Pseudonocardia sp. HH130630-07: one gene and its partner. The protein of the gene in region 1 interacts with the protein of each later gene in a pairwise test. Links are inferred from orthologs where the notes say so. Each region holds a gene or a part of one and is shown in the gene's direction. Other genes may lie near its edges. The genes, in order: AFB00_RS09425 and AFB00_RS13600.

Region 1 (15,109 bases):
AGCCGGACCCGACCGCGGAGGACACCCGCGAGCGGATCCTGCTCACCGGGGACCTGCCGTCGCCGGCCGCGCCGCCGTCGGGGTGCCGGTTCCACACCCGCTGCCCCTGGCGCCAGGCCGACCGCTGCGACACCGAGCGGCCGGAACTGCGGGAGATCGGCGCCGGGCACCGGGTGGCCTGTCACCACGCCGAGGCGATCCTGGACGGCCGGATCACGCCGCACGAGGTGACCCCGGAGGAGATCGTCACGGCTCCCGACCCGGGCCCGGACCTCCCCGACCCCACCATCTCGATCACCGACGCGATGGGCCGCTGACGTCGCCCTCGCCCTCGGGGGCCGCCCCGGCTGCACTCATGGAGCTAAAGCCTCGTGTCACGAGGCCGAAGCTCCATGAGTGCGGCTGCCGGGGGTGCCGCCCACCCCGCGCCCGTTGCACTCATGGAGCAAGAGCCCGGTGTCACGAGGCTTTGGCTCCATGAGTGGAACCGGGGGCGGGGGAGGGGGCGGGTCAGCGCAGGGCGCGGTTCACGGCGCTCACGACGGCCTTGAGGCTGGCGCTGGTGATCGAGCTGTCGATCCCCACGCCCCAGAACACCTTCTCCTCGACGGCGCACTCGACGTAGGCGGCGGCGCGGGCGTCGTCCCCACCGCCCATGGCGTGCTCGTGGTAGTCCAGCACCCGGACGTCGAACCCGATCCCGGCCAGCGCGTCGACGAACGCGGCGATCGGCCCGTTGCCCGAGCCGGTGATCTCGTGCAGGTCGGACTCCACCCGGACGGTCGCGACGATCTCGTCGCGCCCCTCCCCGTCGCTGCTCACGCGGTGCCGGACCAGCTTGAGCGGGGTCTCCCGGCCCAGGTACTCCAGGTCGAACGCGTCGCGCATCGCCTTCGGCTCGACCTCGCCGCCCTCGGAGTCGGTGTAGGCCTGGATGACGTGGCTGAACTCGATCTGCAGCCGCCGCGGCAGGTCCATCTGGTGCTCGGTCTTCATCACGTAGGCGATGCCGCCCTTGCCGGACTGCGAGTTCACCCGGATGACGGCCTCGTAGGTGCGGCCGATGTCCTTCGGGTCGACCGGCAGGTACGGCACCTCCCACGGGTGCTCGGAGACCGGGTGCCCGGCGTCGGCGGCCGCGGCCTCCATCGCGGCGAAGCCCTTGTTGATCGCGTCCTGGTGCGACCCGGAGAACGCCGTGTAGACCAGGTCACCGCCCCACGGGTGCCGCTCGTGCACCGGCAGCTGGTTGCAGTACTCGACGGTGCGGCGGACCTCGTCGATGTCGGACAGGTCGATCTGCGGGTCGATGCCCTGGGTGAACAGGTTCATCCCCAGCGCGATCAGGTCGACGTTGCCGGTGCGCTCCCCGTTGCCGAACAGGCAGCCCTCGATCCGGTCGGCGCCGGCCTGGTAGCCGAGCTCGGCGGCGGCGATGCCGGTGCCGCGGTCGTTGTGCGGGTGCAGCGACAGCACCAGCGCGTCCCGGCGGTCCAGGTTCCGGTGCATCCACTCGATGGAGTCGGCGTAGACGTTCGGGGTCGCCATCTCCACCGTCGCCGGCAGGTTGACGATCATCGGCCGGTCCGGCGTCGGCTGCCAGATCGCGGAGACCTGGTTGCAGACGTCCACGGCGTAGGCCAGCTCGGTGCCGGTGTAGGACTCGGGGGAGTACTGGAACGTCCAGTCGGTGTCCGGGTACTTCTCGGAGAACCGCTGGACCTCCTCGGCGCCGTCGGTCGCGATCTTGGCGATGCCCGCGCGGTCGGACCGGAACACCACCCGGCGCTGCAGGATCGACGTCGAGTTGTAGAGGTGCACGACGGCCGAGTGCGCGCCCTCGCAGGCGGCGAAGGTCCGCTCGATCAGCTCCGGCCGGGCCTGGGTCAGGACCTGGATCTGCACGTCGTCGGGGATCGCGTCGTCGTCGATGATCTCGCGGACGAAGTCGAAGTCGGTCTGTGACGCGGCCGGGAACCCGACCTCGATCTGCTTGTAGCCCATCCGTACCAGCAGGTCGAACATCCGGCGCTTGCGCACCGGGCTCATCGGGTCGATCAGGGCCTGGTTGCCGTCGCGCAGGTCCACCGCGCACCAGAGCGGCGCCCGGTCGACGACGACGTCCGGCCAGGTCCGGTCCGGCAGCGACACCGGCTCGACCTGCTCGTGGAACGGCCGGTAGCGGTGGAACGGCAGCTGCGAGCCGCGCTGGCGGTTCCAGGCCGGCTGGGCGGCGTGCGGGGCACCGTCCGGGGTGCGGACGTTGCTGCGGGCGCCGGTGGAGTAGGCGTCGGGGGAGGTGGTCACTGCGGTGCTCCTGTGCTGGGTATCGGTCGATGCGACCGGCGAGCACACGAAACCCCGCGACGAGGGGCCGGTCGGTCAGACCCCGCCGCGGCGGCGAAGGAGCAGGCGCGCCATGACCCCACCGTAGACCCGGCACCCCGTCGTCCGGCAACCCCGGTGCACCGGACGGGCGGTCGCGGGCGCAACGAAGTGATCACAACCCGGCGGCCGGCCCCTCGTTGGACCGGCAGCGAGGGCGCCGCGGGTGGACCATGGCGTTCGTCACGATGTGGAGGGTGTTCGATGGCGGCAACCGTGGGGACGACCGTTCGGCAGGGGATCGGGATCATCGCGACGATCGTGCGGATCGTCGGTCTGGTGATCGTGGCGATCCTGGTCGGGCACATCGTGCTGACCCTGCTCGACGCGAATCCGCAGAACTTCCTGACGGAGTTCGTCGCGAGCTGGGCCGCGCAGCTCAACCTCGGTCTGGGTGACCTGTTCACCCCCGAGCAGCCGAAGATGGCGGTGACCCTCAACTACGGCGTCGCGGCGATCCTCTGGCTGGTGGTGACGGCCGTCGTCGTCCGGCTGCTGCGCCGGGTCTGATCACCGGCCCGGGAGCCGGGCGAGGTCGCGGCGCGGGGCGGACGTGGCCGGGTCCAGCCGGATGCGGTGCGCGCCGCAGTGGCACCGCAGGTAGGTGACGACGCCGTCGGACGTGCGGTGCGACGACTCCGGCCGCCACCGGTGGTCGAGGGGTGCGCTCATGCCGTCGACCCTGCTGTAATGACTTCATGCACATCAACCCTTACGGCCAGGATCCGGTGCTGCTGGCGGTGGACCTGGTGAACGCCCGGCCGTCGACGCTCGACGAGCTGGTGGCGCGGTGTGTGCGGGCCGGGCTCGTGCACGACTGGGAGCCGGTGCCCGAGGACCTCACCGCGGTGCTGGCGTTCCTGGACCGCTGGGCGGCGCTCGTCGACGCCGGTCCCGGCGCCGAACGCGCCCGGCTGGTCAACGCGTTGCTCGCCGAGGGGACCGGCCCGCCGCGGCTGACCGACCACGACGGGCACTGGCACCTGCACCACCGTGACGACGGCATCGGCCTCGCCGCCGTGCTGCACGCGCTCGTCGCCATGGGTACCGCGACCCACGTGGCGACGCGGGGGATGGACCGGCTCGGCCGGTGCGCGGCGCCGGAGTGCGACCGGGTGTACGCCGATGTGTCCCGTACCGGGAGGCAGCGCTACTGCAGTGCACGGTGCGGCAACACCGACGCGGTGCGCCGGCACCGGGCGCGTGCGGCGGTGTGAGAGTGCCCGTGCGTGGAGTCGCTGGTGACCGGCCCGGCCGGTGGCCGCGGATCGCTCCCTCCGCGCGCGTTACCCGATCGCACCGCGCGGGGTCCCGCTCGTGTGGCTTCGGTCATCGAGGCCGGGTCAGATCCTGAAATCGGGTGCCCCGCGCCGGTAGTGTGCCGTTCCGACCTGCCGCGGAACACCATCCGTACGTTGCGCGGTCGAAGAGCGAGACCACCCGACGGCTCCAGGTACGGGGCCGGGACAGGAGGCCGGCGTGGCCCTCGTCGTGCAGAAGTACGGCGGTTCATCGGTCGAGAACGCGGAGCGCATCAAGAAGGTCGCCGAGCGTATCGTCCGGACCCGCAAGGAGGGGCACGACGTCGTCGTCGTCGTCTCGGCCATGGGGGACACGACCGACGAGCTGACCGATCTGGCCGAGCAGATCTCGCCGCGGCCCCCGGCCCGCGAGATGGACATGCTCCTCACCGCCGGTGAGCGGATCTCGAACGCGCTGGTCGCGATGGCGATCCACTCGCTCGGGGCGGAGGCGCGGTCGTTCACCGGATCGCAGGCCGGCATGCTCACGACGTCGAGGCACGGCGACGCGCGGATCACCGACGTCAACCCGTACCGGCTGCGCGAGGCCCTCGACGAGGGGTACATCGTCCTCGTCGCCGGCTTCCAGGGGATGAGCGCGGACTCCAAGGACATCACCACGCTGGGCCGGGGCGGGTCGGACACGACCGCCGTCGCGCTCGCGGCGGCGCTGGACGCGGACGTCTGCGAGATCTACTCCGACGTCGACGGCATCTACTCCGCCGACCCCCGGATCGTCCCGCGGGCCAGCCTGCTGGAGACCGTCACCTACGAGGAGATGCTGGAGCTGGCCGCGTCCGGCGCGAAGGTGCTGCACCTGCGCGCCGTCGAGTACGCCCGCCGCTACGGCGTCCCGCTGCGGGTGCGCAGTTCGTACAACGACAAGCCGGGCACGCTGGTCTCCGGCTCGATCGAGGAGATCCCGTTGGAGAATCCGATCATCACCGGCGTCGCGCACGACCGGTCCGAGGGCAAGATCACCGTCACCGGCGTGCCGGACACCCCCGGCATGGCCGCGAAGATCTTCCGCACGGTCGCCGACGCGGAGATCAACATCGACATGGTCCTGCAGAACATCTCCAACTCCGCGGACGGCAAGACCGACATCACCTTCACGCTGCCGCGCAGCGACGGTGACACCGCGGTGTCCGCGCTGGACCGGGCCAAGGCCGAGATCGGCTTCGCCGAGCTGATCTACGACAACGACATCGGCAAGGTGTCGCTGGTCGGCGCCGGTATGCGCAACCACCCCGGCGTCACCGCGAAGTTCTGCGAGTCGCTGTCCGACGCCGGGATCAACATCGAGATCATGAACACCTCGGAGATCCGGATCTCGGTGGTGTGCCGGTCCGACCAGCTGGACGTCGCGGTGCAGGCCCTGCACGAGGCGTTCGACCTGGGCGCCGAGGACGACGCGGTGGTCGCCGCGGGAACGGGCCGGTGAACGACGTGAGCCTCAACGACAAGCCGGTGCTCGCGCTGGTCGGCGCGACCGGAGCCGTCGGCACCACCATGATCGAGATCATCGACTCCCGGGAGTCGGTGCCGTGGGGCGAGATCCGCCTGATCGCCTCCGCCCGCAGCGCCGGCAAGGTGCTGACGGTGCGCGGCGAGGACATCACCGTCCTGGAGCTCAAGCCCGAGGTCTTCGACGGCGTCGACATCGCCATGTTCGACGTCCCGGACGAGGTCAGCGCCGAGTGGGCCCCGATCGCGGCGGCCCGCGGCGCGGTCGCGGTGGACAACTCCGGCGCCTTCCGGATGGACCCGGACGTGCCGCTGGTCGTCCCCGAGGTCAACCCGGACAAGGTGACCGAGCGCCCCAAGGGCATCATCGCCAACCCGAACTGCACGACGCTGTCGATGATGGCGGCGATGGGTGCGCTGCACCGCGAGTTCGGTCTGGAGGCGCTGGTCGTGTCGTCGTACCAGGCCGCGTCCGGCGCCGGTCAGCCCGGCATCGACCAGCTGCAGGCCGAGATCTCGGCGGTCGCCGGCAAGGACGTCGGCAAGGCCGCGGGCGACGTCTCGGCGGTACTGACCGAGGCCGGGATCCCGGTCGGCGACGGCTCGCCGTTCCCGGCCCCGCTGGCGCTCAATGTCGTGCCGTGGGCCGGTTCCCTGAAGGACGACGGCTGGTCCTCGGAGGAGCTGAAGGTCCGCAACGAGTCCCGCAAGATCCTCGGGATCCCGGAGCTGAAGGTCTCCGCGACCTGCGTCCGGGTCCCGGTGGTCACCACGCACGCGCTGTCGATCCACGCCACGTTCTCCCGGGACGTGCCGGTCGAGGCGGCCCGCAAGGTGCTCGCGGACCAGCCGACCACCGTCGTGAAGGACGACCCGGCCGCCGGTGAGTGGCCGACCCCGGCCGACGCGGTGGGTGGCGACCCGACGGTCGTGGGCCGGATCCGGCAGGCGCTGGACTTCCCGAACACCCTGGAGCTGTTCGTCTGCGGTGACAACCTGCGCAAGGGTGCCGCGCTGAACACCTACGAGGTCGCGGAGACGGTCGCCGCAGCAGGCTGATCCGCTCCTCCCGAAGTGGGGCCGGGCCCGGTGGGTCCGGCCCCCTTCTGCGTCAGGGCAGGCGCAGCGTGGTCACGATCGCGCGGTGGTCGGTCCCCGGGACGAGGTGCACGTCGAAGGACTCGGCCGCGATCCCCTGGTTGCTCAGCACGTGGTCGATCTGCGGGCCCATCCACTCCGGCGCGAACGTCGGCCAGGTGCCGGCCAGGCCGTTGCCGGTCGTCTCCCCGGCGTCGGAGCAGCCGGCCATCGCGTTGCGGAACACCGAGTGGTCCAGCGTCGCGTTGAAGTCCCCGGCGACGACGGCCGGTCCGCCCGCCGAGCACCACTGCTGCACCTGCCCGAGGTCCTCGCGCCACTGCCCGACCGAGCTCGGCACCGGCGCGACCGAGTGGAACGCCACGAACCGCAGGTCGCCGAGGCCGCCGCCGGTCGCCTCGATGGCGTGGAAGCGGGTGTTCTCGTCCACCCGGGTACGGACCTCGCCGAGCCGGTCGGACCAGGCCACGGTGTTGCCGCGGACGTCGGCCGTGCGGTGCGAGACCGAGGACTCGACGGAGTAGCCCAGCGGGGAGATCAGCTCCTCGAGCTCCCCCGCGTACCGGCCGCCGGCCTCGGGGACCGAGACGATGTCCGGGTCCTCGGCGCGGATCAGCGCGGCCAGCGAGTCGACGTCGGCCTCGCCCTCGTAGACGTTGAGCGCGAGCACCTTCAGCGTGCGCGAACCGGCCGGCGCCGGGTCGGCCATCGTGCGCGGCAGGACCAGCGCGGCCCCGATCAGCGCGATCAGCGCCAGGAGGACCGGGACCGGCCAGAACCGCCGGTGCAGCGCGGTGACCAGCGCCGCGAGCACCGCGACCACGGCGACCGCACCGACGCTCAGCGGGCGGAACGCGATCAGCTGCGCGAACGGGAAGTAGCGGTCCGCGCCGAGGAGGTCCGGCAGCACGGCGCCGGCCGCGGCCAGGCCGAGCACGAGCGCCCAGAACCAGCGCGGCCGCCCACGACGCCGTGGCCGGCGGGGGATCGGCTCGGTCGCGGGGTCGGAGTGGGGCGGGGCGCTCACGTGATCCAGTCTGCCCGAGCGGTACCCGGCGTCGCCGGGGCCGAACGGTCGTCTGCGCCGATCGCCTGTGAACCCTCTCAGAGTCCCCGCCCCGTTACGCCGAACGGCCGCCCACCGACCGCTCGTCGCCCCCGGACCGTCGTACTCATGGAGCAAAAGCCCGGCGTCACAAGGCTTTTGCTCCATGAGTGCATCGTGGGGAGGGGTGAGGAGAGCGGGAGAGGTGCGGGGTCAGCGCATCAGGAGAGCGGCGCAGCCGGCCAGGGCGACCGCGACCGAGCCGCAGGTCAGGATCGCGACCGCGGGGGAGGCCGTGTCGACGAGCAAACCGGACAGCGGGTTGGCCACGGCGATGCCGATCGTCGTCGCCGAGCCCTGCAGGCCGGTGACCAGGCCGCGCACCTCGTCCGGTGCGAGCTGCCCGACCGTGTCGCTGCCGGCGGCCAGCGTGGACGCCGTCATCAGCCCGGCCGGGAGCAGCAGGAACAGCAGGCTCCACCACGACCAGGCCAGCGCCACCGGCAGCGTCGCCAGCCCCAGCACGGCGAGCAGCAGCGGCAGCGGTGCCGAGCGGCGGGCCGCGCCGTAGACGAAGCCGCCCACCACCGAGGCCAGGCACCAGGCCGCGTTCACCACCGCGATCGCCCACGCGTGCCCGGACGAGGTCAGCGACGCGATGAACGCCAGCTCCGTCCCCATGATCGCGAACACCGCCGCGGAGACGGCGAGCAGCGCACCGACCAGCGGCCGGGTCAGCCAGCTGCGCAGCGGCGGGCGGGTCACGGGGCCGGGACCGCCGCCACCGGCCCGGACCGGCGGGTTCATCCACCACATCGCGACACCGGCCAGCACGAACCCGCCGCCGATCACCCGCATCGACACCGACGAGCCCAGCCACACGGTCAGCAGCGACCCGATCGCCGGGCCGGTCATGTACGACAGCTCGACCGACATCGAGTCCAGCGCGAACGCGGGACGCCGGTGCCCCGCCGGCACCACGGCCGCGATGACCTGCCGGATCACCGAGAACACCGGGATCGTGAGGATGCCGGCGACGAACGCCGCGACGAGCAGCCCGGCGTACCCGAGCAGCGGGGCGACCGACCAGAACAGCAGCCCCGCCACCGTGGTCACGGCGACCACCGGCCGCAGGCCGCGCCGGTCGATCAGCCAGCCGAGCAGCGGTGCGCCGATCGCCATCCCGGTCGGCACCGCGGCGGCCACCAGGCCGGCGGCGCCGAAGCCGTACCCGAGGGTGAGGACGGTGTGCAGGGTCAGGGTGACGCCGATGGCGGTGGCCGGGATGCGCGCCGCCATGCCCAGCGCGGTCACGCCGGCGACGCCCGGCCGGCGCAGGACGTCGAGGAAGGCGCCGATGCCGGTGCGCGGAGCGGTGACGGGGACGGACACACCCCCATCCTGAACCCGGACCCCGACGGTCCGGCGACCGGATTCTGGTTTCGTTCCAGAAAAGCGAGGGAATCCCGCGGAGCACCCACCACCACGAGGAGGCACGGCCGTGACGAGCTCGCAGCCCAAGCCGACCACCACCGACTCCGGCAGCCCCGTCGCGAGCGACGAGCACTCGCTCACGATCGGCCCGGACGGTCCGCTCCTGCTGAACGATCACTACCTGATCGAGCAGATGGCCAACTTCAACCGGGAGCGCATCCCGGAGCGCCAGCCGCACGCGAAGGGCGGCGGCGCGTTCTGCCGCTTCGAGGTCACCGGTGACGTCTCCCGGTTCACCAAGGCGGGGTTCCTGCAGCCCGGCGCCGAGAACCGTGGCGTCATCCGGTTCTCCACCGTCGCCGGCGAGCGTGGCAGCCCGGACACCTGGCGCGACCCGCGCGGGTTCTCGCTGAAGCTGTGGACCGACGAGGGCACCTGGGACATGGTCGGCAACAACACGCCGGTGTTCTTCGTCCGGGACCCGATGAAGTTCCAGCACTTCATCCGCTCGCAGAAGCGCCGGGTCGCCAACAACCTGCGCGACCACGACATGCAGTGGGACTTCTGGACGCTGTCCCCGGAGTCCGCGCACCAGGTCACCTGGCTGATGGGCGACCGGGGGATCCCGCGCTCCTGGCGGCACATGAACGGCTACTCCAGCCACACCTACAGCTGGGTCAACTCCGCCGGCGAGCTGTTCTGGGTGAAGTACCACTTCAAGTCCGACCAGGGCGTCGAGTGCCTGACCCAGGACGAGGCCGACACCCTCGCCGGTTCGGACCCGGACTACCACCAGGCCGACCTGTACAACGAGATCGAGGCGGGCAACCACCCGTCCTGGACGCTGCACGTGCAGGTCATGCCGTTCGCCGACGCCAAGACCTACCGGTACAACCCGTTCGACCTGACCAAGATCTGGCCGCACGCGGACTACCCGCTGCACGAGGTCGGGAAGCTGACGCTGGACCGCAACGTCACCGACTACCACGCGGAGATGGAGCAGGCGGCGTTCGAGCCGAACAACCTCGTCCCCGGCACCGGTCTCTCGCCGGACAAGATGCTGCTGGCCCGCGGGTTCTCCTACGCCGACGCGCACCGCGCCCGGCTCGGCGTCAACTACAAGCAGATCCCGGTCAACGCGCCGAAGGCCGAGGTGAACAACTACCAGAAGGACGGCGCCATGCGGATCACGAACACCCGTGACCCGATCTACGCGCCGAACTCCTACGGCGGCCCGGCCGCGGACCCGAAGCGGGTCGCGGAGGCACTCTGGTACGCCGACGGCGACATGGTCCGCTCCGCGTACGTGCTCCGCTCGGAGGACGACGACTGGGGCCAGGCCGGCACGATGGTCCGGGAGGTGTTCGACGACGCCGCCCGTGAGCGGTTCGTCGGCAACGTCGCCGAGCACCTGTCCGACGGCGTGTCCGAGCCGATCCTCGCCCGCGCCTTCGAGTACTGGCGCAACGTCGACAAGGACATCGGCGACCGGATCGAGCAGGCCGTGCGCAACGGCTCCTGACACCGGACGTCTCGCGGGGAGCCGGGCGCTCCCCGCGAGGCGTTAGGGTCGGCGTCCGTGGCGAACGGAACCGTCGAGATCTGGCACAACCCGCGCTGCTCGAAGAGCCGCGCCACGCTCGCGCTGCTCACCGGGCACGGGGTGGAACCGGTGGTGCGCCGCTACCTCGACGATCCGCCGACCCGGGCCGAGATCGAGTCCGCGCTGGCCGCACTCGGCACCGACGACCCGCGGGCGATCGCCCGGAGGAGCGAGGTCGCGTTCCGCGCGCAGGGTCTCGTCGACGCCGACCGCGACACCGTGCTCGACGCGCTGGCTGCCGACCCGTCGCTGATCGAGCGGCCGTTCGTCCGCGTCGGCGAGCGGGCCGTGCTCGGCCGCCCGCCGGAGAACGTGCTCACCCTGCTGGGGGACTGAGCCCCGGCCCGGTTCGGGGGATCAGCCCGCGAGTGCCCGGCGTACGAAGTCGACCTCGGTCGCGATGAGGTCGAGCTGGTCGGTGACGACGAGCGAGCCGTGCCCGGCGTCGAACCGGCTGACCTCGTAGCGCACCTCCCCGCGGCCGGCCCGCACGGCGAGCGCGTCGAGGTAGTTGTCGATCTGGCGGATCGGGCAGCGCGGGTCGTTCTCCCCGGCCAGGACCAGCACCGGCACCCGGACGGCGTCGACGTAGGTCAGCGGCGACGCCTCCCGGTAGAGCTCCGGCAGGTCCGCCGGGGACCCGCCGAACAACGCCCGGTCGAACGCCCGCAGCTGCTCCATCTCGTCGGCGTAGGCGGCGACGTAGTCGGCCACCGGCACCCCGGCGACGACCGCGGCCCAGCGCTCCGGCTGGGTGCCGGCGGCCAGCAGCGCCAGGTAGCCGCCCCAGGACCAGCCGTCCACGGCGCACCGCGCCGGGTCGACGGTGCCGTCGGCGACCAGCGCGTCCGCGACCGCGGCGACGTCGGCCAGCTCGGTCAGCCCGGGCCGGCCCTCGATGGCGTCCCGCCAGGCCGAGCCGTAACCCGTCGACCCGCGGTAGTTGATCTCGACGACGGTGAACCCGGCGTCGGACCAGGTGGCGCGGCCCGCGTCGAACCGGTCCTCGTCGGCGGCGTGCGGCCCGCCGTGCAGGACGAAGACGGCGGGTGCCGGCCGGTCGCCGTCCCGCGGGGCCTCGGTCACCAAGGCGTGCACGTCGCCGTCCGGGGTGGGGGTCCACACGTCCCGGACCGGCAGCGAACCGGGCGGGCGCTCCCCGGGCGGGGAGACCAGGAGCTCGTCGGTGCCGTCCGGCTGCAGGGCCCGGATCTGCGATGGCGTGGCCGCCGACGACGACGAGTACTCCACGGTGCCGTCGTCGCGGACGTCGGCGGACCCGACGCAGCCGGGCGCGGTCGCCAGCTCGGTGAGGGTGGCGTCGGCCAGGTCGTAGCGGAACAGCCGGGTCCGCGCGGCGTGCGTGTGCGCGACGAGCAGCGCGGTGGCGTCCGGGTAGAAGCCGGCGACCAGCTCGCCCGGCAGGTCGATCTCCAGCTCGGTGACCGCACCGGTGGTCGGGTCCCAGACCAGCAGCTCGTCGCGACCCCGGCGCTCGTGCCCGACGAGCAGCCGCTGGTCACCGGCGACCGGTGCGAACTCCAGCGGGGCCAGGCCCTTGCCGGGCCCGTCGTGCAGCTCGGCGACGGTCGAGCCGTCCTCGATCCGCAGCACCCGCAGCGACGGGTGCCGGGAGTCGCCGTGCTCGGAGTGCGAGATCGCCAGCAGCGTCTCGTCCTCGGACAGCGCGCCCACCCCGGCGTCCTCGGTGTGGGTGTAGACGACCCGGGCGTCGTGCGCCGTGCCGCGCTCGTGCACCAGCAGGGTGGTGCCGTCGTCGGTGGAGACGCCGACGGCGGTCCGGCGGCGGCCGATCTCCAGCCCGGCCGGGTAGCCGTCGCCGGCGCCCGGGACGGCCGGCCCGGTCGCCGCGCCCGGCCCGGCCGACCACGGCTGGGCGACCCAGTGCCCGAACTCGTCGCCGTCGGTGTCGGCGAACCACCACACCTGCTCGCCGTCCGGCGGCAGCACCGCCGAGGTGGTGCCGTTGCGCCGGTCGGTCACCTGCCGGTGCTCGCCGGAGCCCCGGTCCCAGACGTGGATCTCGAAGGTGCCGGTCGCGTTGGACAGGTACACGGCCCGGTCCGGCGCGTCGAGCGCCCAGGACGGCCGCGACATCCGTGCCGCGGTGAACCGGGACCGCCAGCGCTGCTCGCGCTCGTCGTCGAACAGGGTGGCGGGTACGGGGGCGGTGGGATGGGACGTCACGTACCCGATCGTGCCGTGCGCCACGAACGGGTGTACCGGCCGGGGGTCACGGCGGGGGTCGGGCAGCATGGGCGATGTGCGGAGATCGGGCGGAGTCGTGCTCGTCCGGTGGCAGGTGACGCCGGCGGTGCTGGCGGTCCTGGCGGCGCTGTCGGTGATCGCGGGCTGCGGTGCCGTCGCGCCGGTGCGCCCGCCCGGTCCGGTGACCGTGGCCCAGGCCGGTGCGGACGGTCTGACCCCGGTGCGGTTCGACGTCGCCGAGCCGGTCCCGCCGGAGCTGATCCCCACCGTCGTCGTGCCGCGGGGGACGACAGTGGTGCTGACCGTCGGCAGCGACCTGGCCCGCCGGGTGCTCGTCCCGGAGCAGGGCCGCGCGGTGGACGTGACGGCCGGGGGAACCGTGACGATCCGCTTCCTCGCGCTCGGGACGCTCACCGTTCGGGTGGCCGAACCGGGCACGGACCGGGGCGGCGGGACCGTGATCGGCCGGGTCGAGCCGCGGCACTGACCGGGGCCGCGGTCGATCGGGCTGACCGGCCTCAGGCGAAGGCGTCGGTGCGCTCGGCGATCGCGCGGAGTCCGTCTGCGATGTCGCGTCCGGTCGGCGCGGCGTCCGGGTCGAGCATCCACTGCACCATGATCCCGGTGAGCAGGGCCTGGTAGACGGTGCCGAGCACGTGCACCCGGCGGTCCGCGGCCTCGGGGTCGTCGTCGGGCAGCGTGTGGAAGGTGAGTGCCAGTCCCTCGCGGACCTCGTGCTGCGCCTCGGCGAGCCGGGCCCGCAGCTCGGGCAGCCGCTCGGCCTGGGCGAGCGCCTCGACGTGGGTGGCCCACAGCCGGCGCTGGGTGGAGAACAGGCCGATGACCCGGCCCCAGGTGTCCTCCACCCGCCGCGCCGGGTCGGTGGTCACGGCGTTGTCCGGCTCGGCGAGCGCCCGGTCCAGCTCCTCGCCCCACGAGCTGGTGGCGCGCAGCAGGGCCTCGGTGAGCAGCGCGTCCTTGGACCCGAAGTGGTAGCCGATGGAGGCGAGGTTGGTCCCGGACGCCGCGACGACGTCACGCGCCGTCGTCCGGCCGAACCCCTTCTCGTAGAGGCACTGCGCGGCCCCGTCCAGCAGCTCCTCGCGGTGTCCCATGATCGGGAAACCTATCCGGTCCGTACGGACGCTCGTACACCGGCCGCTCGCTACCGGTCGCCCCGGCGGCGCCGTCCCACCCCGGCCGACCAGAGGCACAGCAGCACCGCGCCGGGCGGGGCCGAGACCATGAGGAACCACAGCGGTGACAGGTCCTCGATCAGCAGCGCCAGCACCGCACTCCCGGCCGCCGCGGCGGCCGTCACGCACAGCCAGATCAACGACAGCACCCGCATCGCGACGCCGCCGGGGGTCGCGGCGAAAAGGATGCCGTCGGGTCGCGGCCGGGACCGGGCTGCGGGCAGGTCCCGGGTGACCCGCTCCAGGTCGCCGCGGGTCCGCATCCGCCAGACGTCGGCGATTCGCTCGTCGAACTCGGAGAGGTCGATGTAGCCGTCGTCGTGGGCGGCGCGTAGGCGGTCGGCCACCGCCTGCCGGTCGGCGTCGGCGATCCGGATCTCGTCGGGGCGCACCGGGTCGTTCACCCCGTCGACTATGCCGGTTTCCTCCCGGAGCTGCCACGATCGTGGTCATGGGTGCGCGGGTGGTGCCGGCCAGGGTCCGGTTCGCGGCCGGCCTGGTCGTGACGTCCCCGGCGGACCGGGTGCTCGAGGTCGGCTGCGGCCCCGGTGCGGCCGCGGAGCTGATCTGTCCCCGGCTGCGGACCGGCTCACTGCTCGCCGTGGACCGCTCCGCGGTCGCGGTGCGGCGGACCACCGAGCGCAACGCCGGGCACGTACGGGCCGGGGTGCTCCGGGTCCGGCGGTCCGCGCTGGCGGACCTCGTGCTGCCCGGCGGGTCCCTCGACGTCGCGTTCACCGTGAACGTCAACCTGTTCTGGACCGGGGACCCGGGGCCGGAGCTGGCCGTGCTGCGGGCCGCGCTGGCCCCGGGCGGGGTCCTGCACGTGCTCTACGAGGGCCCGCCACCGGCCGCGGTGACCGCGGGTCTGCAACGGCACGGCTGGACGGTCGCGCCGGTCTCCGGCACCGGGGGAGCCGGGGTCACCGCCCGTCCGGACGCAGGCGGTTCGGCCGATCACCGGACACCCTGACGCCAATCACCGCCCGGACCGCGTGCAGCACGGATCGGTGCAGGTGACGGGCCTGTAACCGGTGGCGCGACCGCCCCGTGGAGGTATACCGTCGAGATCGTCCGGCGGGCGCGCGACCGGCGGATTCGCGACGCCCGGCCCGGGCATGATCAACTGGCCCCGCCCGCCGTGCGCCACCGGACTCCGTCCGAAGGAGGACCAGCACCACCGTGCCCGCCGCCGACCGTCCCGAGAAGAGCTCCGCCGGGAGTCCGGTCGACGGTCGCAGCACCCGCTGGGCCGCCCACCGCACCCGGCGGCGGGAGGAGATCGTCGACTCCGCCCTGGTCGTGCTGGGCCGGGAGGGCCGGGACTTCGGCCTCGACCAGGTCGCGGTCG
Region 2 (14,907 bases), 830 kb from region 1 along the record:
CCTTGTACTCACCGTTGGAGGCGTCGAGGCCCTCACCGGTGGGCAGGTTGCGGACCTTCTCCGCGACGACGCCACCCTCGAGACCGGCGTTGACCGCGATCTGCTTGAGCGGGGCCTCCAGCGCGACCTTGACGATGTTCGCGCCGGTGGCCTCGTCGCCGTCCAGGCCGAGACCCTCGAACAGGCCGGCACCGGCCTGCAGCAGGGCGACGCCGCCGCCGGCGACGATGCCCTCCTCGACGGCCGCCTTCGCGTTGCGCACGGCGTCCTCGATGCGGTGCTTGCGCTCCTTGAGCTCGACCTCGGTCGCCGCACCGGCCTTGATGACCGCGACACCACCGGCGAGCTTGGCCAGGCGCTCCTGGAGCTTCTCGCGGTCGTAGTCGGAGTCGGTGCGCTCGATCTCGGCACGGATCTGGTTGACCCGGCCCGCGATCTGGTCGGCGTCACCGGCACCGTCGACGATGGTCGTCTCGTCCTTGGTGACGACGACCTTGCGGGCGGTGCCCAGCAGCGACAGGTCCGCGGTGTCGAGCTTGAGCCCGACCTTCTCCGAGATGACCTCGCCACCGGTGAGGATGGCCATGTCGGCCAGCATCGCCTCGCGGCGGTCACCGAACCCGGGGGCCTTGATCGCGACGGACTTGAACGTCCCGCGGATCTTGTTGACCACCAGGGTCGCCAGGGCCTCGCCCTCGACGTCCTCGGAGATGATGGCCAGCGGCTTGCCGGACTGCATGATCTTCTCCAGCAGCGGGAGAAGGTCCTTGACCGTGGAGATCTTGGAGGAGACCAGCAGGACGTAGGGGTCCTCCAGCTCGACCTCCATGCGCTCGGCGTCGGTCACGAAGTAGGGCGAGATGTAGCCCTTGTCGAAGCGCATGCCCTCGGTGAGCTCGAGCTCGAGCCCGAAGGTCTGCGACTCCTCGACCGTGATGACGCCTTCCTTGCCGACCTTGTCCATCGCCTCGGCGATGAGCTCGCCGATCTGCTTGTCGGCGGCGGAGATCGACGCGGTGGCCGCGATCTGCTCCTTGGTCTCGACCTCCTTGGCGCTCTTCAGCAGCGCCTGGGAGACGGCCTCGACGGCCTTCTCGATGCCCCGCTTGAGACCCATCGGGTTCGCGCCGGCGGCCACGTTGCGCAGCCCCTCGCGGACCAGCGCCTGGGCGAGCACGGTGGCGGTGGTGGTGCCGTCACCCGCGATGTCGTCGGTCTTCTTGGCGACCTCCTTCACCAGCTCGGCGCCGATCTTCTCCCAGGAGTCCTCGAGCTCGATCTCCTTGGCGATCGACACACCGTCGTTGGTGATGGTCGGCGCGCCCCACTTCTTCTCGAGCACGACGTTGCGGCCCTTCGGGCCCAGCGTCACCTTGACGGCGTCGGCGAGGGTGTTCATACCCCGCTCGAGGCCCCGGCGGGCCTCCTCGTCGAACGCGATCTGCTTCGCCATGGGGGTGTTGCCCTCCGTAGACAGAGTCGAGTGATCGGATGCGGTGCCCGCGACGGACGCCCGGCTACCCTGCGCCGGACTCACCGTTCCGACCTGGCACTCCACAGACACGAGTGCCAGTGGATGCTGTCCCGTTTCTAGCACTCGCAGGTATCGAGTGCAAGCTGATCGCCGCGGTGTGCGGGGCCGGTCCGCAGCCGGGCAGGATGACGGCATGAGCAGCTGGCCGGAGGGTGGTACCCGCAGCGTCGAGCAGCACGCCGCGGCGGTGGCGGAACTGGTGCGGCCGACCGGCACGGAGACGGTCCCGCTGGCGGGGGCGAGCGACCGGGTGCTGGCCGGGGACCTGACCGCCGGGCTCGCGCTGCCGCCCTTCGACAACTCCGCCATGGACGGCTACGCGGTCCGGGCCGCCGAGCTCGCCGGCGCGTCCGACACACACCCGGTCGAGCTGCCGGTGGCCGCGGACATCCCGGCCGGGCGCACCGACGTGCCCCCGCTGGCGCCCGGCACGGTCGCCCGGATCATGACCGGGGCACCGGTCCCGGCCGGGGCGGACGCGGTGGTGCCGGTCGAGCGGACCGACGGCGGCACCGGGCGGGTCCGGATCTCCGCGCAGCCGCAGCCCGGCGCCTTCGTCCGCCGGGCCGGTGAGGACGCCGCGGCCGGCGCCGTCGTGCTCACCGCGGGCACCGTCCTCGGCGCGCCGCAGATCGGTCTCGCCGCAGCGGTGGGCCGTCCCGGGCTCACCGTGCACCGCCGCCCGCACGTGCTCGTGCTCTCCACCGGCTCGGAGCTGGTGGCGCCGGGCGAGGAGCTCGCGCCGGGGCAGATCTACGAGTCGAACGGCACGATGCTCGCCGTCGCGGTCCGGGAGGCGGGTGCGACGGCCGAGCAGCTGTCGTTCGTCCCGGACGACGTCGACCGGTTCCGGGCCGTCCTCGCCGAGCGGGCCGGGGACGGCGTCGACCTCGTCCTCACCTCCGGCGGGGTCAGCGCGGGCGCCTACGAGGTCGTCAAGGACGCGATGCTCGGGCACGGCGTCGCGTTCGGGAAGGTCGCCATGCAGCCCGGTGGCCCGCAGGGTTGCGGCCGCCTGGAGCTGGGCGGGACCTCGGTCGCGGTGGTGACGCTGCCGGGGAACCCGGTGAGCTCGCTGGTGTCGTTCGAGGTGTTCGTCCGCCCGGCGCTGCGGGCCGCGATGGGCCGTCCGGACCCGGGACGGCCGGTGGTGACGGCCCGGCTGGACGGGGCGCTCACGTCGGTCCCCGGCCGGCGGCAGTTCCGGCGCGGGATCCTCGACGCGGTCGCCGGCACGGTGGCCGAGGTCGGCTCCACCGGATCGCATCTGATCGCGGCGCTGGCCCGGGCCGACTGCCTGATCGACATCCCGGCGGAGACGACCGCGGTGGCCGACGGCGAGCGCGTGTCGATCGTCCTTCTGGGCGGTTAGGGGAGGTCCGGTCGCGCCGAGCGGTCCGTTCCGAGGGGAAACGGGGAAGCACTGTGCGGCAGGGCGATCACCCGCTCGGAGTCTGCACTGGGCCGATAGTGTGACCCGCTTCATAGGTAGCTCGGGCAACGATCTCACCGCGCGCGACGTCGATACTGATGTGCGTTCCGCCGAACGAGGTAGATCAGGGTCGACATCGTTCGTGATCTGGACTGCCGGTCGCCGGGGAGGAATACTTTTCTCCGCGAGGGGGTAAACCCTTCGCAGCACAGGACCCACCGCCCGTCGCTGGGGAGCGGACGAGCGGTTCCACGGCCGGGGTCGTCGTCTCGGGGGATGACGGCCCCGGCCCTTTGCGTTCCCGGGGTCCGGTCGTCGTGCCCGGGAGCGCACCGCGCCGTGCATCGCGAACCGTCAGATGGTGCCACCGGTACCCAGCGGATCGCGGGAACCGGCCCCTCCCGGCGTGTCCGCACGTGTCCGCACGGTGCCCCTGCGTGTCCGCGCCGTCCCGCCGGTCGTGCGTCCGGGCCGCCCGCGTAGCGTGACGATCCCCCCAACCGGAGCATCAGGAGCCGACGACCCGCCATGGCCGAAGGAACCGGCACCTCGCCGACCCACATCGCCCGTCTGGTCCGGGACGCGATCCCGCCGATGCACCCGGGGGGCAGGCCGATCGTCGCCGCGGTCGGCCTCGCCGCCGCCGGGGTCCGGGCCGTCACCGGGCGCGGAGCGCTCGTCGGCCTGCTCGCCACCGGGGCGACCGCGCTCTTCTTCCGGGAGCCCGCGCGCACCCCGCCGCTGCGCACCGACGCGGTGCTCGCCCCGGCCGACGGCACCGTCGCGACCGTGACCGAGGCCGTGCCGCCGGCGGAGCTCGACCTGCCGCGCGAGCCGCACCTGCGGGTCTCGATCTTCCTGACCGTGCTGGACGTCCACGTGCAGTGGGCCCCGTGCCACGGCCGGGCCGCGACCGTGCGCTACACCCCGGGCACGTTCCTCTCCGCCGACCTCGACAAGGCCAGCGAGGACAACGAGCGCAACGCGATCACCTTCGCCCGGGCCGACGGCGCGCGGATCGGCGTCGTGCAGATCGCCGGGCTGCTGGCCCGCCGGATCGTCTGCCAGCTGACCGACGGCGACGAGGTCGCGGCCGGCGAGCGGTTCGGCCTGATCCGGTTCGGCTCGCGGGTCGACACCTACCTGCCGGCCGGGACGGAGCCGCTGGTCCGGCCGGGCCAGCGCACCGTGGGGGCCGAGACGGTGCTGGGGTACGTGCCGGTGGAGGGCTGAGGGGGATGGGGATCCCGCGCCCGCCGAACGGATATCCGGCCGGCGTCCGGCTGCTGCCCAACGCGGTCACCGTCCTCAACCTCTGTGCCGGCCTCTCGGCCGTCTACTTCGCCCTGCACGAGCGCTTCGACCTCGCGATCGGTGCGGTGGTCGCCGCCGCGCTGTGCGACGCGCTGGACGGCGGTCTCGCCCGGCTGCTCGACGCCTCCAGCCGGATCGGCGCCGAGCTCGACTCGCTGGCCGACCTGGTCTCCTTCGGCGTGGCCCCGGCCCTGGTCATCTACCTGTGGGCGTTCGAGGACACCCGGGCCGGGTGGATCGTCGCCCTGGTCTTCGCCGTCTGCATGGCGCTGCGGCTGGCCCGCTTCAACACCCTGATCGACGACGACAGCGAGCCCCCGTTCGCCCGCGAGTTCTTCGTGGGCGTCCCGGCCCCCGCCGCGGCGATGACCGCGGGCATCCCGCTCTACCTGTGGCTGCACTTCGGCGACGGCTGGTGGTCGGCCGCGCCGCTGGTGGCGGTCTGGGCGCTGGTGACCGCGGGCCTGATGGTGAGCCGGGTCCCGACGGTGTCGCTGAAGACGGTCCGGGTCCCGCAGCGCGCGATCGCGCCGCTGCTCGTCGGGGTGGCGGTGATCGTCGCGGTGCTGCTGACCGTGCCGTTCCTCGGGATCACCATCGCGAGCGTCGGCTACCTGCTGCTGCTGCCGTACACGGCCTACCGGCACCGCTGGCTGGCCCGGCACCCGGAGGCGTGGGACGTCCCGGTGCGCCAGCGCCGGGCCGTGGCCCGCGCCGCCCGTTCGGCCCGGCGGCTCGGCCTGCGCGCGCCGCTGCGCCGCCGCGTCGCCGGCCGGGCCGGTGCCGTGGCCCGCGGCGTGCGCCGGCGGCTCGACCCGGAGGGCGCCGCGCGCCGGGAGGACGACGCGAACCGCCGCGCCGCCCGCGGGCCCGGGGTGGCCCCGGCCCCCCGGGGCTCCGGGCGCCGGCTGGGGCTCCGCCGCCGCTGACGGCACCGCGGGCGGATAGCGTGGCCGCCGTGGGAGAACCCTCGCTGACCCTCCTCGTCCGCCTGGCCCCGGTGGCCACCGACGCCCGGCGCGGGGTGATCCGGCTGCACCCCGAGGTGCTGGCCGGGCTCGGTCTCCGGTCCTGGGACGCCGTGACGCTCACCGGGTCCCGGGTGACGTCCGCGCTGGCGGTCGCCGGGGACGCCGGGACGCCGCACGGCCAGGTCCGGCTGGATGACGTCACGCTGTCCAACGCCGGGCTGACCGACGGCGCGCAGGTCGTCGTCGCACCGGCGGCGGTGACCGCCGCCCGCGAGGTCCGGCTGCTCGGCTCCCGGCTCGCCACCTCGACGGTCGGCCCGGCCACGCTGCGCCTCGCCCTGATGGGGAAGGTCATCGTCCGCGGGGACGCGGTGTCCCTGCTGCCCCAGGACATCGACCCGCCGCCCGGCTCCGACGTCGGGACGGTGCGCCGGGCGCTGGCCGCCGCGGTCGGTGGCGCGTGGACCTCGGAGCTGCTGACCGTCGCCGTCGCGGACCCGGACGGGCGCCCGGTCGTGGTGGCGCCGTCGACGGTCGTCGGCTGGCAGGGGGGCGCGGACACCGGAGTCGTGGTGGGCCCGACCGGCCACGGTGCGCGACCGGTTCCGGCCGGCGCCGCGCCGGCTCCGGCTCCGGTCGAGGCCGCGAGCGGGGCCGAACCGCCGCCGGCGATCGACGATCTCGCGGCGAACGAGACGGTCGCCCGGCGGCTGCTCGACTGGCTGGAGCTGATGATCCGGCGCCCCGAGCTGCTCACCCGGCTGGGCGGGGACGCCCGGCTCGGCGTGCTCGTCACCGGGCCGGAGGGCGCGGGGAAGGCGACCCTGGTGCGCAGCGCGGCCGCGGCGGCCGGGGCGCGGTGCGTGGAGCTCGTCGGTCCCGCCGTCGCGGCGGTGGAGCCCGCGACGGCGGCCGAGCGGGTGCGGGCCGCGATCGCCGACGCCCGGTCCGTCCCGGGGGCGCCCGCCGTGCTGCTCGTACACGACGCCGAGGCGCTGCTCCCGGCGTCGGACCCGCCCCCGCTGGCCACCCTGGTGCTCGACGAGCTGCGGGCCGCCACCCGCGCCGGCGGGCCCGCGCTCGTCGTCACCAGCGCGGAGCCGGAGGGTCTCGATCCGCGGCTGCGCGCGCCCGATCTCGTGGACCGCGAGCTCGCCGTGGGGCTGCCGGACACCGCGACCCGGCGGGCGTTGCTGGAACGGCTGCTGTCCGGCGTCCCCCGGGCCGGGGACGTCGACCTGGGAGTGGTCGCGGCCCGGACGCCGGGCTTCGTCGTCGCCGATCTCGCCGCGGTGCGCCGGGAGGCCGCGGTCTCCGCGGCCCTGCGCCCCGGCGACACGACCGAGGAGGTCCGCCAGCAGGACCTGCTCGACGCGGTCGGTGCGGTCCGGCCGATCTCGCTCTCCGACGGCGGCACCCTGAGCGCCGGTGGTCTCACCCTCGACGACGTCGGCGACATGACCGAGGTCAAGCAGTCCCTCACCGAGGCGGTGCTGTGGCCGCTGCGGCACCCGGACTCGTTCGCCCGGCTCGGCGTCGACGCCCCGCGCGGGGTGCTGCTCTACGGCCCGCCCGGCGGTGGCAAGACGTTCCTGCTGCGCGCACTGGCCGGATCCGGTGATCTCAACGTGTTCGCGGTGAAGGGCGCCGAGCTGCTCGACAAGTACGTCGGCGAGTCCGAGCGCGCGGTCCGGGAGCTGTTCCGCAGGGCCGCGGAGGCCGCACCGGCGCTGATCTTCCTGGACGAGGTGGACGCGCTGGCCCCGCGCCGCGGCGGCTCCACCGACGCCGGGGTGGCCGACCGGGTCGTCGCCGCCCTGCTGACCGAGCTGGACGGGGCGACGCCGCTGCGGGAGGTCGTCGTCGTGGGGGCGACGAACCGGCCGGAGCTGATCGACCCGGCGCTGCTGCGGCCCGGTCGTCTGGAACGCCTGGTGTTCGTCCCGCCGCCGGACGCCGCGGCCCGGGCCGACATCCTGCGCGCGTCCGGCCGGGACGTGCCGCTGGCCGACGACGTCGACCTGGACGAGATCGCCGCCGATCTCGACGGCTACTCGGCCGCCGACTGTGCCGCCCTGCTGCGCGAGGCGGCGCTCACCGCGATGCGCGAGTCGCTGGAGGCCGGCGAGGTGACCGCCGCGCACGTCGCGACGGCCCGCCGGGCGGTGCGGCCGTCACTCGACCCGGCGCAGGTCGCCGAGCTGGAGGCGTACGCGGCCCGCCGGTCCGACTGAACCGGCGGGTCCGGCGTCAGGCCGCCGAGAAGTCCCGGGTGACGATGACGATCACGCCGGGGGTGGCGTCCTGGATGCCGTCGAAACGCGGCTCGACCCGCATCCCGAACTTCTTCGCGATCTCGTCCGCGGCGGCCCGCTCGCCGCTGCCCTCGCGGTAGTAGACCGTCGAGGTCGGGATGACGCCGGTGGAGTAGTTCTGCACCTCGGCGACGTCCCAGCCGTTGGTGCGGAACTGCCCGGCCGCCTTCTCGGCGAGTCCGCGGATCGTCGAGTTGTTGTAGATCCGCACGGCGGGCCGGGCGGCGGTGGCCGAGCCCTCCCCGGCCGCGCTGCCGCCGGCGGACGCCTCGCCACCACCGGGCACCGGGGCCGGCGGCGGGGGTGCGACGGCCGGGCCGGGGCCCTCGTAGCCGGGCGATCCGGGCGTGCCGGGGGCGCCGGGGGTCAGCGGCGAGTCCGGGTCCGGCGCGGGGCTCTCGCTCGACGGGGGCGGCGCCGGAGCCGGCTCCTCGGACCCGGGGACGGGCTCCGCACTCGCCGGCGGCGGCGCGGCCTGCGGGTCCTGCTCGCCCCCGCCACCGAGGCCGAACAGGCCGACCACACCGGCGACCACACCGACGCCGATCAGCGCGATGCCGGCGATCTTCAGCGGCGACTGTCCGCCGGACGCGGGTGCGGTCATGGTGACCTCCGAGGGTTCAACGGGTCGCTCAGGGTTCGAGACCGAGGCGCCGGGCGGCACGGGTGCGCTGGCGGCTGGAGCGCAGCCGGCGCAGGCGCTTCACCAGCAGCGGGTCGACGGCCAGGGCCTCCGGCTTGTCGACGAGTGCGTTCAACACCTGGTAGTAGCGGGTTGCGGACATGTCGAACAGCTCGCGGATCGCCTGTTCCTTGGCGCCCGCGTACTTCCACCACTGGCCCTCGAACGCGAGGATCTCGCGCTCCCGGCGGTCGAGATCACGGGACGGGGCGGAGCGGCGGTGTGCTCCGCGGCGCTCCGGCAGGGACCCAGCGGACTCCATCACGCTCCTCGCGCGGCCGACGAACTCGGTCGGCGGGACCCTCGCGGGAAGGCCGCCGCCGGTGCGAATGACATGGCTGTCGTTCGCGGATCGGATTGAACCACACGGCAATGGGGGCGATCGGCCACGACGCGCCACGCGGGAGCGAAACCGCCCACCCGGGATCGGGGCCGGGCCGTGACCGTACCCTGCGCCGGTGACGGTTCTGCGCATCCGCATGGTCGGCGATCCGGTGCTGCACCACCCCACCCGTCCGGTGGGGGAGGTGGACGACGAGCTCCGCACGCTCGTGGCGGACATGTTCGAGACGATGGCCGCGGCGAACGGTGTCGGCCTCGCCGCCAACCAGGTCGGGGTCGACCTGCGGCTGTTCGTGTTCGACTGCCCGGACGAGACCACCCGGACGATGGTCCGCGGGCACGTGCTCGATCCCGTCCTCGAGACGGGCGAGCTCCCGGCGTCGATGCCGGACCCGGACGACGACGAGGAGGGCTGCCTCTCGGTGCCGGGTGAGAGCTACCCGACCGGGCGCGCGGAGTGGGCCAGGGTGACCGGCACCGACCTCGACGGCGCCCCGGTCGTGGTGGAGGGGCACGGCTTCCTGGCCCGCTGCCTGCAGCACGAGACCGACCACCTCGACGGCCGCCTCTACCTGGACCGGCTGATGGGCCGCAACCAGCGGGCTGCGCGCAAGATGCTCAAGCGCAACGGCTGGGGCACCCGGGCCGACTCCTGGGACCCGACGTCTACCGCCGCCGAGGACGTGCCGAGGGGCTGAGGCCGCCTCCTCCTACGGGCCGAGCCGTGACCTGCGAGAACCGTACCTCCGGCCGATGCCGGGGACCCCTGGTCCGGGGCATTGTCCTAGCCATGGTGCTGACGATCCTGGCTGTGACCCCGGTGCTGGCCATCCTGCTCGTGATGGCAGCCCAGCCGCTCTTCGAGATGTGGGACGCGCGGTCCTCCGAGCGCGCCGTCCCGGACCCCGGCCACGCCCCGGCGCTCGTGCCGGACGTGCCGGTGTCCGCCCAGCCGACCCTGTTCCCGGAGTCGCTCGGCGACGTGGCCGTCGTCCTGCGGATCCCGGAGCAGCGCGCGGCCCGCACCGTGCCGGTCGCCCACTGACGCAACCCGCGGGACTCACTCGACCAGACGGTTCTCCCAGGCCCACGCGGCGATCTCGACCCGGTTCCGGGCGTCGAGCTTGGAACCGATGTTCGTCAGGTGGGTCTTGACGGTGGACAGCGAGACGAACAGGTCCCCGGCGATCTCGTGGTTGGTCCGGCCGCGGGCGACCGCGCGCACGACGTCCAGCTCGCGCGGCGAGAGCCCCATCGGGTCCGACGGCGGTTCCGGCGCCGGCTCGGTGAGCCGCTCCAGCAGCCGGACCGTGATCGACGGCGACACCAGGGCGTCCCCCGCCGCGGCGGCGCGTACCGCCTCCACCAGCAGCCGCGGGCCCGCGTCCTTCAGCAGGAAGCCGCAGGCACCCGAGCGCAGCGCCCCGTAGACGTACTCGTCGAGGTCGAATGTCGTCACGACGACGATCCGCGGCGGCTGCGGGTCCGCGGACAGCGTCCGGGTCGCGGTGATCCCGTCCGTCCCGGGCATCCGGATGTCCATCAGCACCACGTCCGGGCGCACCTCACGGGCGAGCGCCACGGCGTCGTGCCCGGTCCCGGCCTCGCCCAGCACCTCGATGTCCGGCTCGGCGGAGAGGATCAGCCGGAAGCCGGTGCGCACCATCTCCTGGTCGTCGGCCAGGACGACGCCGATGCTCACCGGGCACCGGCCAGCGGCAGCTCCACCAGCACCATCCACGCGGCCGGCCCGTCCGGGCCCACCTGCAGCGTCCCGCCCAGCGCACCGACCCGCTCCGCCATGCCGGCGAGGCCGAAGCCGCCCCGGCCCAGCGTGGAGGACCGCCGCTCGGGCGAGCCGCCCTCGTTCCGCACCGTCACCTCGAGCCGTCCCTCCCGCCTGTGCATGCCGACCCGGACCGAGGTCGCGTCCGGCGCGTGCCGGTGCACGTTGGTCAGAGCTTCCTGCACCACCCGGTAGGCGGTCGCACCGACCCCCGGCGGCAGCTCGGTGAGGTCCGGGTCGCGGTCGAGCGTGGTACGGGTGCGGGCCGGGTCGAAGCGGTCCACCAGCTCGTCGACGTCGGACGGCCCGTGCACGACGGTGCGCCCCGCCTCCTCGCCGCCCCGCAGCACGCCCACCATCCGGCGCATGCCGGCCAGCGCCTCGGCGCCGGCCCGTTCGATCGACTCCAGCGCCGGGCCGGCCTCCTCGGGCCGGGTCCGGGCCACGGTGACGGCGGCCTGCGCGGCGACGACGATCCCGGTCACGTGGTGGGCGACGACGTCGTGCAGCTCGCGGGCCAGCTCCAGGCGCTCGTTGGACCGGGCCTCGGTCAACCGGGCCTCGCGCCGGACCCGGATCTCGCGCAGCACGGCGGCCAGCGCCACCGCGGACGCCCAGCCCAGCCCGCAGAGCGCGGTGAACGTCGCGTCGTCGATGGCGTCGGTCGGGAAGCGCAGCACCGGCATCCCGACGATGACCAGGAACGAGACGACCGCGGTGCCCACGGCGACCAGCCCGGACGCCTGCCGCACGGTCACCACGGTGATGATCGCCAGCGCCAGCAGCTCGGCCAGCGACAGCGCCGTGATCCGGCCACCGGAGAACGTCGCGGCGGTGATGGCCGACGCGACCGACAGCACGGCCGACGAGCCGAACGCGACGATCGCGATCTGCTCGGTGGGCTGGACGTAGCGGGTCAGGACCACGGCCACGACGAGCAGCCCGGTGATCGGGCTGGAGTACCTGAACGCCGAGCCCTCCGCCAGCGACGGCCCGGCGACGACGTCGAAGGCCAGCCAGAACAGGTAGGCGAACGCCTCGAGGGTGAACAGCAGGGACCGGAACCGCGCCGCGGGGGGCGCCGGTTCCGCCTGCACGGCAGTGGTCTGGCCGGACATGGCGCACACCCTAGGGCTGAGAACGCGGCGCCCACCTCGTCCGGAAGTACGACGGACCGGTGCCCGACAACCGTCCTCCGGTCCGACGCGGACGGGGGGCCCGCCGCGGCATGGTCATCGCCATGCTCGATGTCCTGGTGAACTGCGCCGCCGTGGTCGGTGGCGTCGTGCTGTTCCTGATGCTGGTGACGGTCGCGGTGCTGCCGCTGCTGGAGGAGTGGCGGGAGCAGCGATGAGCGCGCCCCGTCCCGTGCCCCCGCAGCCGCCCCACCACGCCGTGACGCCCCAGGCGCACCGCGCCGTGCAACCGGAAGCGCACCGCGCCGTGCCACCCGAGGCGCACCGCGCCGGGCCACCTGAGCCGCACCGCGCCGGGCCACCTGAGCCGCACCGCGCCGGGCCACCCGAGGCGCACCGCGCCGGGCCGCCCCAGGCGCCCCGTGCCGCCGCCGCGGCGATCGGGCTGGTCCGGTCCTACGGCGAGGGCCGCTCCGCCGTCCGCGCGCTGGACGGCGTCACCCTCTGGTTGCCCGCGGGCCGGTTCACCGCGGTGATGGGGCCGTCCGGCTCCGGCAAGTCCACGCTGCTGCACTGCCTGGCCGGGCTCGACCGGCCGACGGCGGGGCAGGTGCTGCTCGGCGACACCGACCTCGGCGCGCTCGGCGACGCCGCGCTCACCGCCGTCCGCCGGGACCGGATCGGGTTCGTGTTCCAGGACGGCAACCTGCTGCCGCACCTGAGCGCCGGGGAGAACATCGACCTCGCCGCGTCGCTCGCGGGCCGCCGGCCGGACCGGCAGTGGCGCACCGAGCTCGTCGAGCGGCTCGGGATCGCCGACCGGCTCGCCCACCTGCCCTCGGAGCTGTCCGGCGGGCAGCGGCAGCGGGTCGCGGTCGCCAGGGCACTGCTGGGGCGCCCGGAGCTGGTCGTCGCCGACGAGCCGACCGGTGCGCTGGACACGGCGTCCGGACGCGAGCTGCTGGGCCTGCTGCGCGGCTGCGTGGACGACTACGGCCAGACCGTCGTCATGGTCACCCACGACCCGCTGGCGGCCTCGGTGTCGGACCAGGTCCTGCTGCTGCGCGACGGCGTCGCCGCGGGCCGGATCACCGACCCGACCCCCGGCTCCGTCCTCGCCGCGCTGGGCGATCTCAGCGCGCCCCGGCGGGGTGGCCCGGGCGGCCCGCCGCGCACGGCGGCGGTGCCGTCGTGAGGCGGTTCGGCAACCCGGCGACCCGCGCGGCGCTGGCCGGGATCCGCCGCCGGCCCCGGCAGACCCTGCTGACCGGACTCGCGGTGCTGGTCGCCACGGTGTTCGCGGCCGGGACCGTGCAGTTCACCGAGACCATGCGGGACGCGTTGCTGGCCGACTCGACGCGCACCCCGCCGGGGGCGTCGTTCGTCGTCGGCCAGCCGCAGGACGACGCGGGTGCCGGTCCGCTCGCCGCCCGGCTCGCCGCGGTCCCCGGGGTGACCGAGGTGGTGCCCGTCCAGGAGGGCGAGCTGCCGGTGACCGTGGGCGGCAGCACCGCCCAGTGGCGGATCGGTACCGACCCGGCCACCGGCCCGATGTCGGTGCGCCCGGCCCCGGAGCAGGGGCACGCACCCGGACCCGGCGAGGTGCTGCTGAGCGCCGCGACCGCCGAGCGGACCGGTCTCGGTCTGGGCGACGCGCTGAGCGTGTCCGGGCGCCCGTTCACCGTCGGCGGGATCTCCTCGCACGGCCTGGACGGCGGGGACGGCCTGCTGCTGAGCCCGGCCGACGCGGTCGCCTTCGGCCCGGACCTGTACTACGGCGCGCGGGTCGACGTCGCGGGCACGCCCGAGAAGGCCGCGCTGGAGGCCGTCGCGGGGGGTGCCGACGTCCAGACCGCGGACGAGGCCCGCGACACCGAGATCGCGAGCGTCGCCGGTGCGGTGACGTCGGTGCTGGCCGCGCTGTCGGTGTTCGTCGGGCTCGCGCTGGTCGCGGCCGTCGTGGTGGTCGGCTCGACGTTCCGGATCGTGCTCGGCCGGCGCGGGCGGGAGCTCGCCATGCTGCGCTGCGTCGGGGCCACCCGGGGCCAGGTGACCCGCTCGGTGCTCGCCGAGGCCGGGATCACCGGACTGGTCGCCGGGGTGGTGGGGGCCGTGGTCGCCACCGGCGGGTCGTACGCGGTGCTGGCCGTCATGCGGGCGACCGGGACGGACGTGCCCGCGCTCGCGCTGTCGCCGTTCGGGCTGGCCGGGTGCGTGCTGCTCGCGGTCGTCGCGGCGCTGCCTCCGGCGCTCGCCGCCGGCCGGGTGCCGCCGGTGGTGGCCCTCGGGGCGGCGGACAGCACCGAGGCGCGCGGCCCGAGCGCGCGGCGCCGGCTGCCCGCGGTGGTCGTGCTGCTGGTGCTGGCGGCCGGGATCGGGGCCCTCGGCACGATCGTGGGCGACTCCCTCGGCGGCCTGGCGCTGGTCGCGCTGAGCGGGCTGGTGGCGTTCGCCGCGCTGGTCGTGGCCGGGCCGTACCTGGTCGGCGGGGCCGCGGCGCTCGTCGCACCGCTGGTGGCCCGGTCCGGTCCGGCCCGGCTGGCCGTCGCGAACGCCCGCCGGGTGTCCCGGCGCACCGCGGCGACGACGACGGTGCTCGCGCTCGGGGTCGGCCTGACCGCCGCCCTGCTCGTCGGGATCGACGGCGCCACCGCCGACGCCAGGGACTCGATCGACAGCAACTACCGGTCCGAGGTGCTGGTGCTGCCGGCGAGCTCGTCGTCGGAGGAGGACCCCGCCGCGCGGCGGGTGGCCGCCGACGCCCTCGCGGCCCGGCTCGGGGAGCGGCCGGAGCTGCGGGTGCAGACCGACGAGACCGAGATCCTGGTCGACTCCGCACCCGGGACCGATCCGATGGCGGTGCGCACGGCGGTCGCGGAGGCGACCGGCGGCACCGGAGCCGTGGTGCTGTGGACCGCGGACGCGCGGGCGAACACCGAGCAGGTGTTCTCGGTCGTCCGGATGGTCGGCGGCGGCCTCGTCGGGGTGACCCTGGTGGTCGCCGTGCTCGGGGTCGGCGTGACGCTGGCCCTGTCGGTGGCCGAGCGGACCCGGGAGATCGCCCTGCTCAGGGCGCTCGGCCTGACCCGGTCCGGGGCCAGGGGATCGGTCGCCGCCGAGGCGGCACTGGGCGGGGCCGTGGGGGCGGTCGTCGGCGTGGTGCTGGGCGGGGTCTACGGGGCGCTGGGCCTACAGGCGATGGACATGGCGGGGGCGGTGCCGCCGTTCGGGCAGCTGCTCGTGCTGGGCGGCGGGGTCGTCCTGGTCGCGGTCCTGGCGTCGGCGACGTCGATGCGCCGGGTCGGGCGGGTCACCCCGGCCACCGGGCTGGCCGCCGGCTGAGCCGGCACCGCCGGCCGGTGCGCGCCCGCACGAGGGGTCGGGCGCGCACCGGC

Evidence for each region.
Region 2: the proteins of AFB00_RS09425 (region 1) and AFB00_RS13600 interact in binary tests that used the Escherichia coli proteins (3 or more experiments, as listed by UniProt). The link is inferred for Pseudonocardia sp. HH130630-07 from one-to-one orthologs.

What each region holds. Positions count from the first base shown.
Region 1 is NZ_CP013854.1:1,947,160-1,962,268, reverse strand. The notes cover bases 4,257-7,205. They hold AFB00_RS09425 (aspartate-semialdehyde dehydrogenase), read left to right. Parts: upstream 4,257-5,198; coding sequence 5,199-6,212; downstream 6,213-7,205. Other genes in these bases: AFB00_RS09420 (endonuclease/exonuclease/phosphatase family protein), read right to left, coding at 6,265-7,205; AFB00_RS09430 (aspartate kinase), read left to right, coding at 4,257-5,130. Outside these bases: AFB00_RS09450 (ABC transporter ATP-binding protein), read left to right, coding at 1-317; leuA (2-isopropylmalate synthase), read right to left, coding at 511-2,307; AFB00_RS09440 (hypothetical protein), read left to right, coding at 2,590-2,895; AFB00_RS33935 (hypothetical protein), read right to left, coding at 2,896-3,057; AFB00_RS09435 (CGNR zinc finger domain-containing protein), read left to right, coding at 3,084-3,602; more of AFB00_RS09430, read left to right, coding at 3,865-4,256; more of AFB00_RS09420, read right to left, coding at 7,206-7,278; AFB00_RS09415 (MFS transporter), read right to left, coding at 7,510-8,688; AFB00_RS09410 (catalase), read left to right, coding at 8,798-10,252; arsC (arsenate reductase (glutaredoxin)), read left to right, coding at 10,310-10,669; AFB00_RS09400 (prolyl oligopeptidase family serine peptidase), read right to left, coding at 10,691-12,541; AFB00_RS09395 (hypothetical protein), read left to right, coding at 12,639-13,049; AFB00_RS09390 (TetR/AcrR family transcriptional regulator), read right to left, coding at 13,081-13,677; AFB00_RS09385 (DUF1707 SHOCT-like domain-containing protein), read right to left, coding at 13,728-14,162; AFB00_RS09380 (class I SAM-dependent methyltransferase), read left to right, coding at 14,210-14,731; AFB00_RS09375 (TetR/AcrR family transcriptional regulator), read left to right, coding at 14,941-15,109.
Region 2 is NZ_CP013854.1:2,780,298-2,795,204, forward strand. What follows is about bases 7,751-10,497. They hold AFB00_RS13600 (peptide deformylase), read left to right. Parts: upstream 7,751-8,706; coding sequence 8,707-9,288; downstream 9,289-10,497. Other genes in these bases: AFB00_RS13590 (LytR C-terminal domain-containing protein), read right to left, coding at 7,751-8,170; AFB00_RS13595 (DUF3263 domain-containing protein), read right to left, coding at 8,199-8,510; AFB00_RS13605 (hypothetical protein), read left to right, coding at 9,381-9,635; AFB00_RS13610 (response regulator), read right to left, coding at 9,651-10,292; AFB00_RS13615 (sensor histidine kinase), read right to left, coding at 10,289-10,497. Also shown: groL (chaperonin GroEL), read right to left, coding at 1-1,453; molybdopterin molybdotransferase MoeA, read left to right, coding at 1,668-2,906; AFB00_RS13575 (phosphatidylserine decarboxylase), read left to right, coding at 3,495-4,199; pssA (CDP-diacylglycerol--serine O-phosphatidyltransferase), read left to right, coding at 4,205-5,209; AFB00_RS13585 (AAA family ATPase), read left to right, coding at 5,239-7,485; more of AFB00_RS13590, read right to left, coding at 7,502-7,750; more of AFB00_RS13615, read right to left, coding at 10,498-11,494; AFB00_RS13620 (ABC transporter ATP-binding protein), read left to right, coding at 11,952-12,707; AFB00_RS13625 (FtsX-like permease family protein), read left to right, coding at 12,704-14,854. UniProt on the Escherichia coli protein: Removes the formyl group from the N-terminal Met of newly synthesized proteins. Requires at least a dipeptide for an efficient rate of reaction. N-terminal L-methionine is a prerequisite for activity but the enzyme has broad specificity at other positions.